4 regions of the Thalassotalea aquiviva genome follow, and region 2 is predicted to be linked to each of the others. Evidence: predicted binding sites of a transcription regulator. Region 2 holds the regulator's gene; each other region holds the start of a gene.
The links. The regulator MetJ, encoded in region 2, represses methionine synthesis genes. The targets are predictions, from matches to a motif close to TAGACGTCTAGACGTCTA.
Positions count from the first base shown of each region.

Region 1: metA (homoserine O-succinyltransferase) is a predicted target of MetJ. The motif match lies at 1,190-1,207, and genes of this name have one in related genera.
Region 3: metK (methionine adenosyltransferase) is a predicted target of MetJ. The motif match lies at 1,109-1,126, and genes of this name have one in related genera.
Region 4: serA (phosphoglycerate dehydrogenase) is a predicted target of MetJ. The motif match lies at 1,921-1,938, and genes of this name have one in related genera.

Region 1 covers NZ_CP166961.1:2,171,430-2,174,649, reverse strand. Annotated here, with positions in the region: gene ACAY00_RS09870 (MFS transporter) at 1-1,012, opposite strand, end outside; gene metA (homoserine O-succinyltransferase) at 1,270-2,181, shown strand; gene metH (methionine synthase) at 2,205-3,220, shown strand, end outside.
Region 2 covers NZ_CP166961.1:194,483-197,702, forward strand. Annotated here, with positions in the region: gene ACAY00_RS00840 (DUF2065 domain-containing protein) at 1-17, shown strand, start outside; gene ACAY00_RS00845 (adenylosuccinate synthase) at 161-1,459, shown strand; gene metJ (met regulon transcriptional regulator MetJ) at 1,615-1,935, opposite strand; gene metB (cystathionine gamma-synthase) at 2,117-3,220, shown strand, end outside.
Region 3 covers NZ_CP166961.1:2,649,025-2,652,244, reverse strand. Annotated here, with positions in the region: gene ACAY00_RS11835 (PilT/PilU family type 4a pilus ATPase) at 1-964, shown strand, start outside; gene metK (methionine adenosyltransferase) at 1,240-2,427, shown strand; gene rsmE (16S rRNA (uracil(1498)-N(3))-methyltransferase) at 2,560-3,220, shown strand, end outside.
Region 4 covers NZ_CP166961.1:2,640,289-2,643,508, reverse strand. Annotated here, with positions in the region: gene ACAY00_RS11800 (GGDEF domain-containing protein) at 1-397, opposite strand, end outside; gene serA (phosphoglycerate dehydrogenase) at 618-1,847, opposite strand; gene rpiA (ribose-5-phosphate isomerase RpiA) at 2,129-2,785, opposite strand; gene ACAY00_RS11785 (5-formyltetrahydrofolate cyclo-ligase) at 2,852-3,220, opposite strand, start outside.

The DNA of each region.
Region 1 (3,220 bases), 1.4 Mb from region 2:
ATATGGCTTCTGCTAGGCTCATCACCACAATTGCACCGATAAATCCCCAAAACCAAGTAAGTGGGTTAAATGCCAACCAAAGCTGAGAAATAAATAATAATATTAGGCCGATTTGAATACGATTGGTCAGCGTCATCTTTGACATTAAACGCAGCAGTACAAATTGACTGCTGATAATCACCAGCGCATTGGTAAAAATCATTGATGAAATTAAGGTCAATAATTCAGGCACTTTGGCACGACTTAAATATTGCACCAAAGATGTGTCCATTTGTGCATAGATAAACATGCATAGGATGTTTGCTAGGATCAAGCATTGTAACAACCGATCTTGTAAAAGTACCGTCATGGTCGTCTTGATGGTGCTATTTTGCAAAGCGCTCTCGCATGGTTCACGGTGATTTGTGTTCTTCTTTGCTTCCAGTATGGGCTGGGTTTTAAATCCCCAATGCAAAAAAAACAGCAACAGAGCAAAGGCGACAGCGGTAATGTAAAAGCCCTCTTGCTTGGCGGTAATACCAAGCCACACACCAATAATAGGACCAATTGCGCAACCGGCATTAATAATAAAATATAAGGCCTGCATCGCTAATTCACGAGTTTGTGGTTGCTCAATAATATCGCCAATAAGAGCTGAAATTAGCGGCCGCCATAATGAGGTGGCTATTGAACAAAGAGTAATAACAATGGCATAGGATAATATGGTATCGGCCTTGGCCAGCAGACAAAACGATACTATGTACAAAATACCACTAAAATAAATTAACTTGCGACGACCAATTCTATCTGACAAGGCGCTTCCTAAGAAGCTAACTACAACCGAGACCAAAGCGGCGTTGGTTAAAATCAAGCCAACTTCGGTCGCTGACAGAGCAAATTTTTGGTATAGAATTACGGCTAAGAAAGGCCAAACCATGTAATAACTACCACGGGTAAAGAAAGACCCCAATAATACAACCCACATCAAGCGAGGAAATTGTTTGAGCCGATTTAGGCTAGCGTCGCTTTGCATTATTTTTCTCTTTCCTTAAGGTTTAATTGACACGTAGCTTCTGCGGGGAGCGTAGCCGAGTCCATTGCGGCCAATTTTTTGGCTTAGTCGAGATGATTATTTGAACTAGCATAACCAAAAGCTTTGATTCTGTAAATTGCGATATTGCTACCAAACATCGTAATGAATTAAAACATCTAGACGTCTATACGTTTAGATGTTGACATTTCAAGGTGATTAAGTAGTATTAAAATGGTCTCTAGTAATTGATGCGTATTATGCCAATAAAGATCCCTGACCAATTGCCCGCACTGGCTGTTCTTGCCAATGAAAACATCTTTGTGATGTCAGAGCATCGTGCTGTCAGTCAGGACATCCGTCCGTTACAGGTGGCCATCTTAAATTTAATGCCAAATAAAATCGAAGCTGAAATCCAAATATTACGGATGCTTTCTAACACCCCTTTACAAATCAATATTGACTTTGTTCGCTTACATTTAAATGAATCTAAACATACCCCAAAAGCGCACTTAGACACTTTTTATCGCTTATTTGATGACATAAAGCATAAGCGTTACGACGGTTTAATCATCACTGGCGCGCCTCTTGGCCATCTCGACTATGAAAAGGTGATTTATTGGGACAAAATCAAACAAGTTTTTGATTGGGCCAATGCTCAAGTAACTTCTACCATGTATTCTTGTTGGGCGGCCCACGCGGCGCTTTATCATTTTTATGGCATTACCCGTTGTTTACATAAGCAGAAACTCTCAGGTGTATATCAGCACACCACTCGGGTCGCGCTGGAACCATTAACACGCGGTTTTGACGAGCAGTTTAAAGTTCCACATTCTCGATATGGCTATGTGCCAGCAAAAGATTATCAGGATCATCCACAACTCAACGTTTTAGCTGACTCAGAACAAGCAGGGGTTTACTTAGTGGTGAGCAATGATCAGAAGCATGTCTTTGTAACAGGGCATCCAGAATACGATGCTAACACCTTACATGATGAGTATTTACGCGATCTGAAATCAGATATGAAGCCACTAAAACCGGTTAATTACTTCCCCGGTGACGATCCGATGTTAACCCCGAGTAATACTTGGCGCAGTCACGGTTGTTTACTGTTTAGTAACTGGCTAAATTATTATGTGTATCAGATCACCCCATACCAATTAGAAAAATAACCGATAAAACTTTGGACATAAACGTGAAATCAGCAAACAGTGTGTATTTAGAACAACAATTATCTCAGCGTATTTTGGTGCTTGATGGGGCTATGGGTACCATGATCCAACAACATAAGCTTGGTGAACAAGACTTTCGTGGCGAGCGTTTTGCAAACTGGGACTGTGATTTAAAAGGCAACAATGATTTATTGGTGTTAACGAAACCTGAGCTTATCGCCGATATCCATCGCCAATTTTTATTGGCTGGTGCCGATATTATTGAAACCAATAGTTTTAATGCGACCACCGTTGCGATGGCGGACTATCAAATGGAAGGCATTAGCAGGGAAATCAATTTTCACGCGGCCAAGCTTGCTCGTCAAGTTGCTGATGAAGTCACGTTATTAAACCCGAACAAACCACGCTTTGTTGCTGGGGTGTTAGGTCCAACAAACCGCACTTGTTCGATTTCACCCGATGTCAATAACCCCGCTTTTCGCAATATCAGCTTTGATCAATTAAAGCATGCCTATATTGAATCGACCCAAGCGTTGATTGAGGGTGGGGTCGACATTATTATGGTCGAAACAATCTTTGATACGTTAAATGCCAAGGCCGCCATTGTGGCTATTGAAGACGTTTTTGAGGCGCTATCAATCACTTTGCCAATTATGATTTCAGGTACCATCACCGATGCATCTGGGCGAACCCTTTCTGGTCAAACAACCGAAGCGTTTTACAATTCTTTACGCCATGCTAATCCCATTTCATTTGGCTTAAATTGTGCGCTCGGACCGGTTGAACTGCGTCAATATGTTGAAGAATTGGCCAATATCAGTGACTTTGCGGTATCGGCTCACCCTAATGCCGGTTTACCTAATGCGTTTGGTGAATACGATTTCACTGTTGAAAAAATGAACGAACACATTAAAGAGTGGGCTCAATCAGGGTTTTTAAATATTGTCGGTGGCTGTTGTGGCACAACTCCTGAGCATATCAAAGGCATTGCCGATATAGTCGCAAACATGGTACCTAGAAAAATAATCAAACAGCCTAT
Region 2 (3,220 bases):
TGATTTTCATCCAATAAATGGTTCGGCCCGTATTTGTTCATCGATAAATGCAACCAAAACGTTGCATTTTGTGAACAAAAAACGCATAAAACTAGTGATCTATAACGTGGTATTTGCTAGAATCCCCGCCTAATTTTCTTTCGAAATATACAAAATTATTATGGGCAAAAACGTTGTAGTTCTTGGCACCCAATGGGGTGACGAAGGTAAAGGTAAGGTTGTTGACTTATTAACTGATAAGGCCAAGTATGTTGTGCGTTATCAAGGTGGTCACAATGCAGGTCACACTTTGGTAATTGACGGTGAGAAAACCGTATTACATCTTATCCCTTCAGGTGTTCTTCGTGAAAATGTTAAATGTTTAATTGGTAACGGTGTTGTGCTGTGTCCAAAAGCATTAATGAAAGAAATCACCATGTTGGAAGAGCGTAATGTTCCAGTACGTGAGCGCTTACTAATTAGTGATGCATGTCCTCTTATCATGCCTTACCATGTAGCTTTAGATAACGCACGTGAAGCTGCGCGCGGTAAAAAAGCAATCGGTACTACGGGTCGTGGTATCGGTCCGGCCTACGAAGATAAAGTTGCTCGTCGTGGTTTACGTGTAAGCGATTTATTAAACACGGAAACGTTTGCCGATAAGTTAAAAGAAATTATGGAATACCATAACTTTGTTTTAACCCATTACTACAAAGCCGAAGCGCTAGACTTTGATACGGTATTAAAAGAAGTATTAGAAATCGCCGATATTATCCGCGCAATGACGGCGGACGTAAGTGAAATGCTTGATCAAGCCCGTAAAGCCGGCGAATCTATCATGTTTGAAGGTGCTCAAGGTACATTACTTGATATTGATCACGGTACCTACCCATATGTAACGTCATCAAACACCACTGTTGGCGGTGTTGCAACAGGCTGTGGATTTGGTCCTCTAAACCTTGATTATGTTTTAGGTATCACTAAAGCGTACACCACACGTGTAGGTTCAGGCCCATTCCCTACTGAACTAAATGATGAGATTGGTCAACATTTAGGTACTGTAGGTCATGAATTTGGTGCGACAACCGGTCGTGAACGTCGTTGTGGCTGGTTTGATGCCGTTGCAATGCACAGAGCCGTTCAAGTGAACTCGGTTTCAGGCTTTTGTTTAACCAAGCTTGACGTGTTAGATGGTCTTAAAGAACTTAAAATCTGTACAGGTTATAAAACTGAGTCTGGTGACATCATTACGGTACCACCGATGGCTGCAGAAGGTTACGAAAACATTACTCCGGTATATGAAACCGTACCAGGTTGGGATGAGTCGACTGTTGGCGCGACCAGCATTGATCAATTGCCAGCAAATGCGATTGCGTACATTAAGCGCCTAGAAGAAATTACAGGTGTACCGATTGACATTATTTCAACCGGTCCAGATCGTAATGAAACGATGATTTTGGTGAATCCATTTGACGAGTAATGGATTGGTCAGTGCTAGATTGCCAATGTCAATTTAGCGAAATAAAAAGCCGGGTTATCCCGGCTTTTTTTATCGTCTTAGTAAATTTTTTATCGCGAACATTTTAATCTGCATGAAGTTCTGACGAACTTTCTGCGACAATGTTAACTTTGCGTCTAATCCTCAAAATCGGAAAAGTCGGTGATCCCTTTTTCCTCTAGAATATCTCGAACACTTTTGGGTAACGTATGTTCGTTATCTTTCATCAGATCTTCATCACTTGGTAACGGTTGACCCGTAAACGCATGCAAGAAAGCTTCGCAAAGGAGTTCACTATTGGTTGCGTGTCGTAAGTTATTGATTTGACGTCGAGTTCTTTCATCAGTAAGAACTTTTAATACTCGCAGTGGAATTGAAACTGTGATCTTTTTCACTTGCTCACTTTTTTTACCGTGGACTGCATAAGGGTTAATGTAGTCACCATTCCATTCTGCCATGGACATTCCTTCAACATCTGAATTAAATCTTGGTTTAAATTGTACTGGTTCTTCACTTTGAGTCAACATCTAAAAGCAAAGATGTATAGATGGCTAAAATTTCTTGACGGATATAAATTAACCAGATAGATTTATAGACGTCTAAACATCTATTTAATTAATTCGTTATGGAATGGGCAATATGGTAACCAAGCATAATGCAACAAAAGCGGTTCAAGCTGGTATTAATACCGACAAGCATCATGGTGCTGTTGTGCCGGCGTTGCATTTATCATCTACCTATGCCCTAAAAGGCTTCAAGCAAAAAGGCGAATACGATTATTCTCGAACCGCTAACCCAACCCGTTCAATCCTTGCTGATGTAATAGCCGAGCTCGAAGGCGGTTGTTTTGGCATTATTACTAGCACAGGCCTGTCGGCCATTCACCTGATCACCCAATTACTCAGTAGTCAAGATACCCTCGTTATCCCTCATGATTGTTATGGTGGTAGTTATCGATTATTCACTCATCTTGAGAAAAGGGGCTTATTCAAGCTTCTCGTTATTGACCAAAATGACCCCAAAGCCGTCGAACATGCTCTTGCATGTAAACCCAAGTTGTTGCTCATAGAAACACCGAGTAACCCACTTCTGCGTATTGTGGATATTAAAACCTTGGCTAACCAAGCCAAACAAGCAGGTACGTTGATCGCCGTTGATAATACCTTTCTTACCCCGTTATTGCAGCAACCACTCGCGCTCGGCGCAGATATTGTGATCCACTCCACAACGAAATTTATCAATGGCCACAGTGATATTGTTGGTGGTGCCGTTGTCACTAACGATCACTCTTTAGGCGAAGAGCTTGCTTGGTGGGCAAACTGCATAGGCATCACAGGTAGTGCATTTGACAGTTACCTGACCTTAAGAGGCATTAAAACTCTGCCGATTCGCATGAGAGAGCACCAGGCCAATGCCGACGCCTTAGTTAAATTTTTAATTGCACATCCAGCTATAAAAAGAGTGTATTACCCTGGCTTAAGCACCCATCCAGGTCATTCATTAGCTAAACAGCAACAAATGGGTTATGGCTCGATGTTGAGTTTTGAGGTGGATGGCGGTGTTAATGGCGCTAAAACCGTATTGGAAAATACCAGCCTGTTTACTTTAGCACAGTCTTTAGGTGGGGTTGAAAGTCTGATTTGTCACCCAGCAACGATGACGCATGCGGGAATGGAATTAACCGCGCAAGAAGCCGCGGGTATTTCACAATCCCTGATCCGAGTGTCTGTGGGGCTTGAAGAT
Region 3 (3,220 bases), 920 kb from region 2:
GACTGAGCGCCAAAAGAAAGAATTTCATCAAGACAAAGAGTGTAACTTTGCGCTATCGCTTGAAGATGTTGGGCGCTTTCGTATTTCGGCTTTTTGGCAACGCGAAATGCCGGGCATGGTTGTTCGTCGAATCGTTACCGAAATACCGGATGTTGACAGAATGGGGTTGCCTTCCATCTTAAAAGATTTGGTGATGAGTAAACGTGGCCTACTGCTGTTTGTTGGTGGTACCGGTACTGGTAAATCAACATCGATGGCGTCGTTAATCGGTTATCGAAACCATAATGCTCGTGGACATATTTTAACCATTGAAGATCCGGTTGAGTTTGTGCATGAACATGATCGTTCTATGATCACCCAGCGAGAAGTCGGTCTCGATACGGAATCTTTTGACGCCGCCCTAAAGAGTTCATTAAGACAAGCGCCTGATGTCATTCTTATTGGTGAAATCCGCTCAAGAGAAATCATGGAGCACGCTTTAAGTTTTGCTGAAACCGGTCATTTATGTATTGCGACTTTGCATGCTAATAATGCCAACCAAGCCATTGACCGAATTATGCATTTAGTTCCCGCAGAGCAACATGGTAAGTTGTTGTTTGACTTGGCATTAAATTTACGAGGCGTTATTGCTCAGCAATTGGTACCGACAAGGGATGGACGCGGGCGAAAAGCCGCTATTGAGATTTTAATTAACTCACCTTATATTGCCGAGCTGATCAAAAAAGGCAAAATCAGTGAAATTAAAGAAGTCATGAGTAAATCTCGAGAGCTTGGAATGCAGACATTCGATCAGGCTCTATTTGATTTATACCAAAGCGGGCATATCAGTTATACCGATGCGCTACATCATGCCGACTCACCAAACGATTTGCGCTTAATGATTAAGTTAAAAGGTAACAAAGAAGGCGGTAGCACCGTAACAGGAATGAAAGGGCTGACCCTTGATAGTCTAGATTCCGACTAAGTTAGATCACGTCTAAATACCCCAAAGGCCTTGTTAGAGATTGCTCTAGCGAGGCCTTTTTTGTTCTAAAACTTAATGGCATTGGTATAAATATATTGCTAAAACTATACTTTTGACGCACCGCAAATAAATTGAATAAACATTTAGACGTCTAGACGTAAAAAGGTAGATTTATAGAATAAAGCAAGGTAAAATCCATCAAAATTATGAATCCGGACGGTAATGCCCAGCTATTTGAGGCACCTAGCCGCGTTATTTAACTGAGAAGAGGCAACATGTCGAAACATTATTTTACTTCCGAATCCGTATCTGAAGGTCATCCAGATAAAATTGCAGATCAGATTTCTGATGCGGTTTTAGATGCCATTATTACGCAAGACAAACATGCCCGAGTTGCATGTGAAACCATGGTTAAAACAGGTGTTGCTATTATTTCCGGTGAAGTTACTACCGAAGCCTGGGTTGATCTAGAAAGCATTACTCGTAAGGTCATTACCGATATTGGTTATACCTCATCAGAAGTCGGTTTTGATGGTGATACTTGTGGCATTATGAATTTAATTGGTCAACAATCACCAGAAATTGCTCAAGGTGTCGATCGCAGCAAACCTGAAGATCAAGGCGCGGGCGATCAGGGCTTAATGTTTGGTTATGCAACCAATGAAACCCCAACCTTAATGCCGGCACCATTGTACTACTCACACCGTTTGGTTGAGCGTCAAGCTGAAATGCGCAAATCTGGGGTATTACCTTGGTTACGTCCAGATGCTAAATCGCAAGTAACATTTATTTACGAAAACGATAAGCCTGTGGCGATTGATGCTGTTGTTTTGTCAACGCAGCATAACCCAGAAATTTCGCAAGAAGACTTACATGATGCGGTGATGGAAAACATCATTAAGCATACGTTACCAGCGGAATTACTGAACGAAAATACCAAATACTTTATCAACCCAACAGGTCGTTTTGTTATTGGTGGTCCGGTAGGCGATTGTGGTTTAACCGGTCGTAAGATCATTGTTGATACCTACGGTGGTATGGCTCGTCACGGTGGTGGTGCTTTCTCAGGTAAAGATCCATCAAAAGTTGACCGAAGCGCTGCCTATGCGGGTCGTTATGTGGCAAAAAATATTGTTGCGGCAGGCTTAGCCGATCGTTGTGAAATTCAGGTGTCTTACGCTATTGGTGTGGCCGAACCAACGTCTATTTCAATTGAAACCTTTGGTACCGGTAAAATTAGTGAGCAAGCATTAATTGATATCGTTCGTGATAACTTTGATTTACGTCCATACGGTATCACTAAGATGCTAGACTTATTGCATCCAATGTATCAACAAACCGCTGCCTATGGTCACTTTGGTCGTGAGCCATATGAAATGACCGTTGGTGATGATACGTTTACCGCCTTTAGCTGGGAAAAAACCGACAAAGCAGACGCGCTGCGTTTGGCTGCTGGTTTATAAGGCAAGTCATATATCTGTTAACGAAATGCCAGGGTTACCCTGGCATTTTTTTTTCTGTTAGAATAAAAGCTAGCAAGTTATTGTATTTTATTTCCATGCCCCAATCTAATATATCAATTAAGACAAGCATTTATGAGCAACCCAAGAATATATCAAGCCAGTGAATTTACCCGTGATAGCCTAGTAACGTTAAGCGATGATGCCTTTGGCCATGTGGTTAGGGTATTGCGACTCAAGCCTGGCGATCACATTACTTTATTTAATGGCGATGGTTGTGATTATCAAGCTCGCTTAGTTGACGTTGAAAAAAAACGGGCAACGGCTGAAATCACTGACATAAATAAGGTCGAAAACGAATCGCCATTAGACATTCACTTAGGGCAGGGGATTTCGCGGGGCGATCGCATGGATTTTACCTTGCAAAAGTCTGTCGAACTTGGCGTTAATACCATTACTCCCTTGTTTACTGAGCGTTGTGGGGTCAAGCTTAATGCCGAACGATTAGACAAAAAACGTCAACAGTGGCAAAAGATTGTGATTGCGGCGTGTGAGCAATCAGGACGGGCAAAGGTTCCACAAGTGTTAGCGCCATTGTCCTTACAAGAGTGGACGCAACAACAAACCGAAGCACTAAAAATTAATCTGCACCCGAGAGCTAAAACCTCAATTATGGGCTTGGCCCAGGTAACCCAAAAAGTACGCTTATTGATAGGGCCAGAAGGAGGCTTAACGGTTGAGGAAATCGAACAAGCCAGTGATGCTGGTTTTGTCGAGGTTCTGATGGGACCCAGAG
Region 4 (3,220 bases), 930 kb from region 2:
TCGAGGCAATAACTTGCAAGTTTAATTCAAGAGTAATACTGCGAATACGAATATGTTGGTTATGAGAGTTGGTTAACTTTTGATGTAATAAAATCGCCCCATCAATATCACCTTGAACACTGAGCTCATAAGCTTGAAAAAATATCAGCTCTTCTTGTTGTCTTGGGGAAAGCTTATCGTGATGATATTGTAGGCGTTCGATGTTTTTTTGAAATTGTTCAAAATTACTGCGCCGATATTGGGTATTAAACTTGATTAACTGTTCAATTTCTTGGGCCGTAATTTGATTACTTTGTGCATAGGCAAGCAAAGGAGAAGAGAGCAAGGTAAAAGTGATAAACGCTAAAAAAGCAGGTCCCCACCGATGAGCCCCAGGCAATGACCTCATAAACATCATGATACCGTTCATAGTTGTAATAAAGTCACCCTTGATTTTATTCTAAAGTTCCATCCGAGTATGTTAATAGAGATGGTTTTATTAACCCTAACATCATATCTGATTTGTTTGCTGATGATAAGCTTGTGATGATGAAAAGGCGTCAGCAAACCGATGTGTCATAATGGTGATGTTTTGAAGATAAAAACGTCACCCTTAATAGAGTGACGTTTTTGCACGATTAATGAATTAATCGTGCTCGGATGGTGCCAGCAATAGATTTAAGCTCTTTTAAGGCAATCTCACTGTCTTCGGAGTCAACATCTATTACCACATAACCAATTTTATCATCGGTTTGTAAGTATTGAGCAGCGATATTGATGTTATGGTTGGCAAACGCCATATTGATTTTTGTTAACACACCTGGTTGGTTATGGTGAATATGAAACAGTCGGCTACGGCCTTCGTGCGAAGGTAAAGATACCTCAGGAAAGTTAACCGCAGATAAGGTAGAGCCATTGTCAGAATACTTAATGATTTTGCCAGCGACTTCTCGACCAATGTTTTCTTGTGCTTCTTTGGTGCTGCCACCAATATGAGGGGTTAAGATCACATTGTCGAACTTTCTTAAAGGAGAGATAAACTCTTCATCATTTGTTTTCGGCTCGACAGGAAATACATCAATGGCTGCACCAGCGATTTTTTTCGATTCTAAGGCGTTAGCTAATGCATCGATGTCGACCACCGTGCCACGGGCGGCATTGATTAAAATAGCGCCTTGTTTCATCGCATCTAGTTCGGCTTCACCGATCATATTCTGGGTTGATACCGTTTCAGGTACGTGTAAGCTTATTACGTCAGACTGATTTAATAATTCGGTCAGGCTTTCAACTTGCAGGGCATTACCAAGCGGTAATTTGGTTTCAATGTCGTAGAATTTTACTCGCATGCCAATATGTTCAGCCATGATCCCTAATTGGGTACCAATGTGACCGTAACCTATAATCCCTAGAGTCTTGGCACGAGCTTCGACCGAGCCATCAGCCGATTTATGCCAGATCCCTCGATGTGCCAATGCACTCTTTTCTGGTATACCACGAAGTAATAATAAAATTTCACCTAAAACCAATTCAGCAACCGAGCGTGTATTTGAAAATGGGGCGTTAAAAACTGGGATCCCTAAAATTTGAGCCGCAGGTAAATCGACCTGATTGGTGCCAATACAAAAACAGCCAATGGCCGCCAACTTATTGGCATGAGCCAAAACATCTTCGCTAATTTGGCTGCGTGAACGAATACCTAAAAAGTGCACGTTCGCGATTTTTTCTTTAAGCTCGGCATCGCTCAATGACCCTTTTAAATACTCAATATTGCTGTAGCCATTTGACTTTAAAATTTCAAGGGCTGATTGGTGCACGCCTTCTAGCAGAAGAATACGAATTTTATCTTTTTGTAATGACTTTCTGGTCATGATGTCGGTTGTCCCAGTTAGTATCTACAAATTGCCACAGACGATGATAACGCCATTTATTGGCAATAATTTATAGATGGCTAGATATCCAAATTGAGCAATTAAAATACCATATAGAGTGAAAACTCGAAAGCAATTTTTAACAATTCCTAACGATTTAGAATAAAGTTTGTTAACAACAGAAGGGCAGGTTTAAATTGCGCGAAAACTCTTAAAGGAAAGGCCAGCAGACCAGAGATGGTTTTACGCTCTGGTCTGAGTTTATTTGGGGGGAAGATTGACTAAACGACGATTTTTGCGCCGTTTTCGGTTCCTAAAATCAGAACATCGGCTGGCCGTTCGGCAAACAAACCATTGGTAACCACACCAACGATGGCATTGAGCTTTGTTTCCGTCGCAACAGGATCTGAAATGTGTAGGTTATGCACATCTAAAATAACATTGCCGTTATCTGTAACCACCCCTTCACGATAAACAGGATCACCGCCAAGCTTAACAATTTCACGCGCGACATAGCTACGGGCCATCGGGATCACTTCAACCGGCAGTGGGAAGTTGCCCAATACATCGACTTGTTTGCTCGCGTCGGCAATACACACAAATTTGTCGGCAACCGCAGCCACAATTTTTTCACGGGTTAAGGCAGCACCGCCACCTTTGATCATATGCATTTGATTGTTAATTTCATCAGCGCCATCAACGTACACTGATAAATTATCAACAGAGTTTAAGTCAAAAACTTCGATACCATATTCCACCAACTTTTGGGTTGAAGCTTCTGAGCTGGAAACGGCGCCAACTAAAGTATGCTTAATGGTGGCAAGCGCATCGATGAAATGGTTTACCGTAGAACCTGTGCCCACACCGACAATGGTATCTGGTTCAACAAACTCGAGTGCTTTTATTGCGGCGGCTTTTTTCATTTCATCTTGGGTCATTGCGATTCCTATTATCAGGTTAGGGTGTTTGGACTTATCCTTAACTTAAGTATTGTTATTATACTCTTAGCTTGACGACATGGAACAGTTCAATGCTTGATTTTGAAATGTTTTTTTCGGCGTTATAATTTCGGCTAACGGAACATCCCAACTATCAATAGGAAGCACCGGAACTTGTTGGCATTCATGTGCCACTCCAACGGGGTACAAAGCCTCGGTATCAGCGCTGGCTTTGTCTTTGCTTTCACGAAACCAACTGGCTAATGTGCGATCGTAAAAGCCACCACCCATGCCAAGTCTGTTGCCTTTGACATCAAATGCCACTAGCGGGGTGATCATCACATCGAGTTGATTGGTCGGTATGACTTTACGTACATCCAAGGCCGGTTCGGGGATTTGATATGAATTTGGCTGCAACAGGGTATTTTGCTGGTA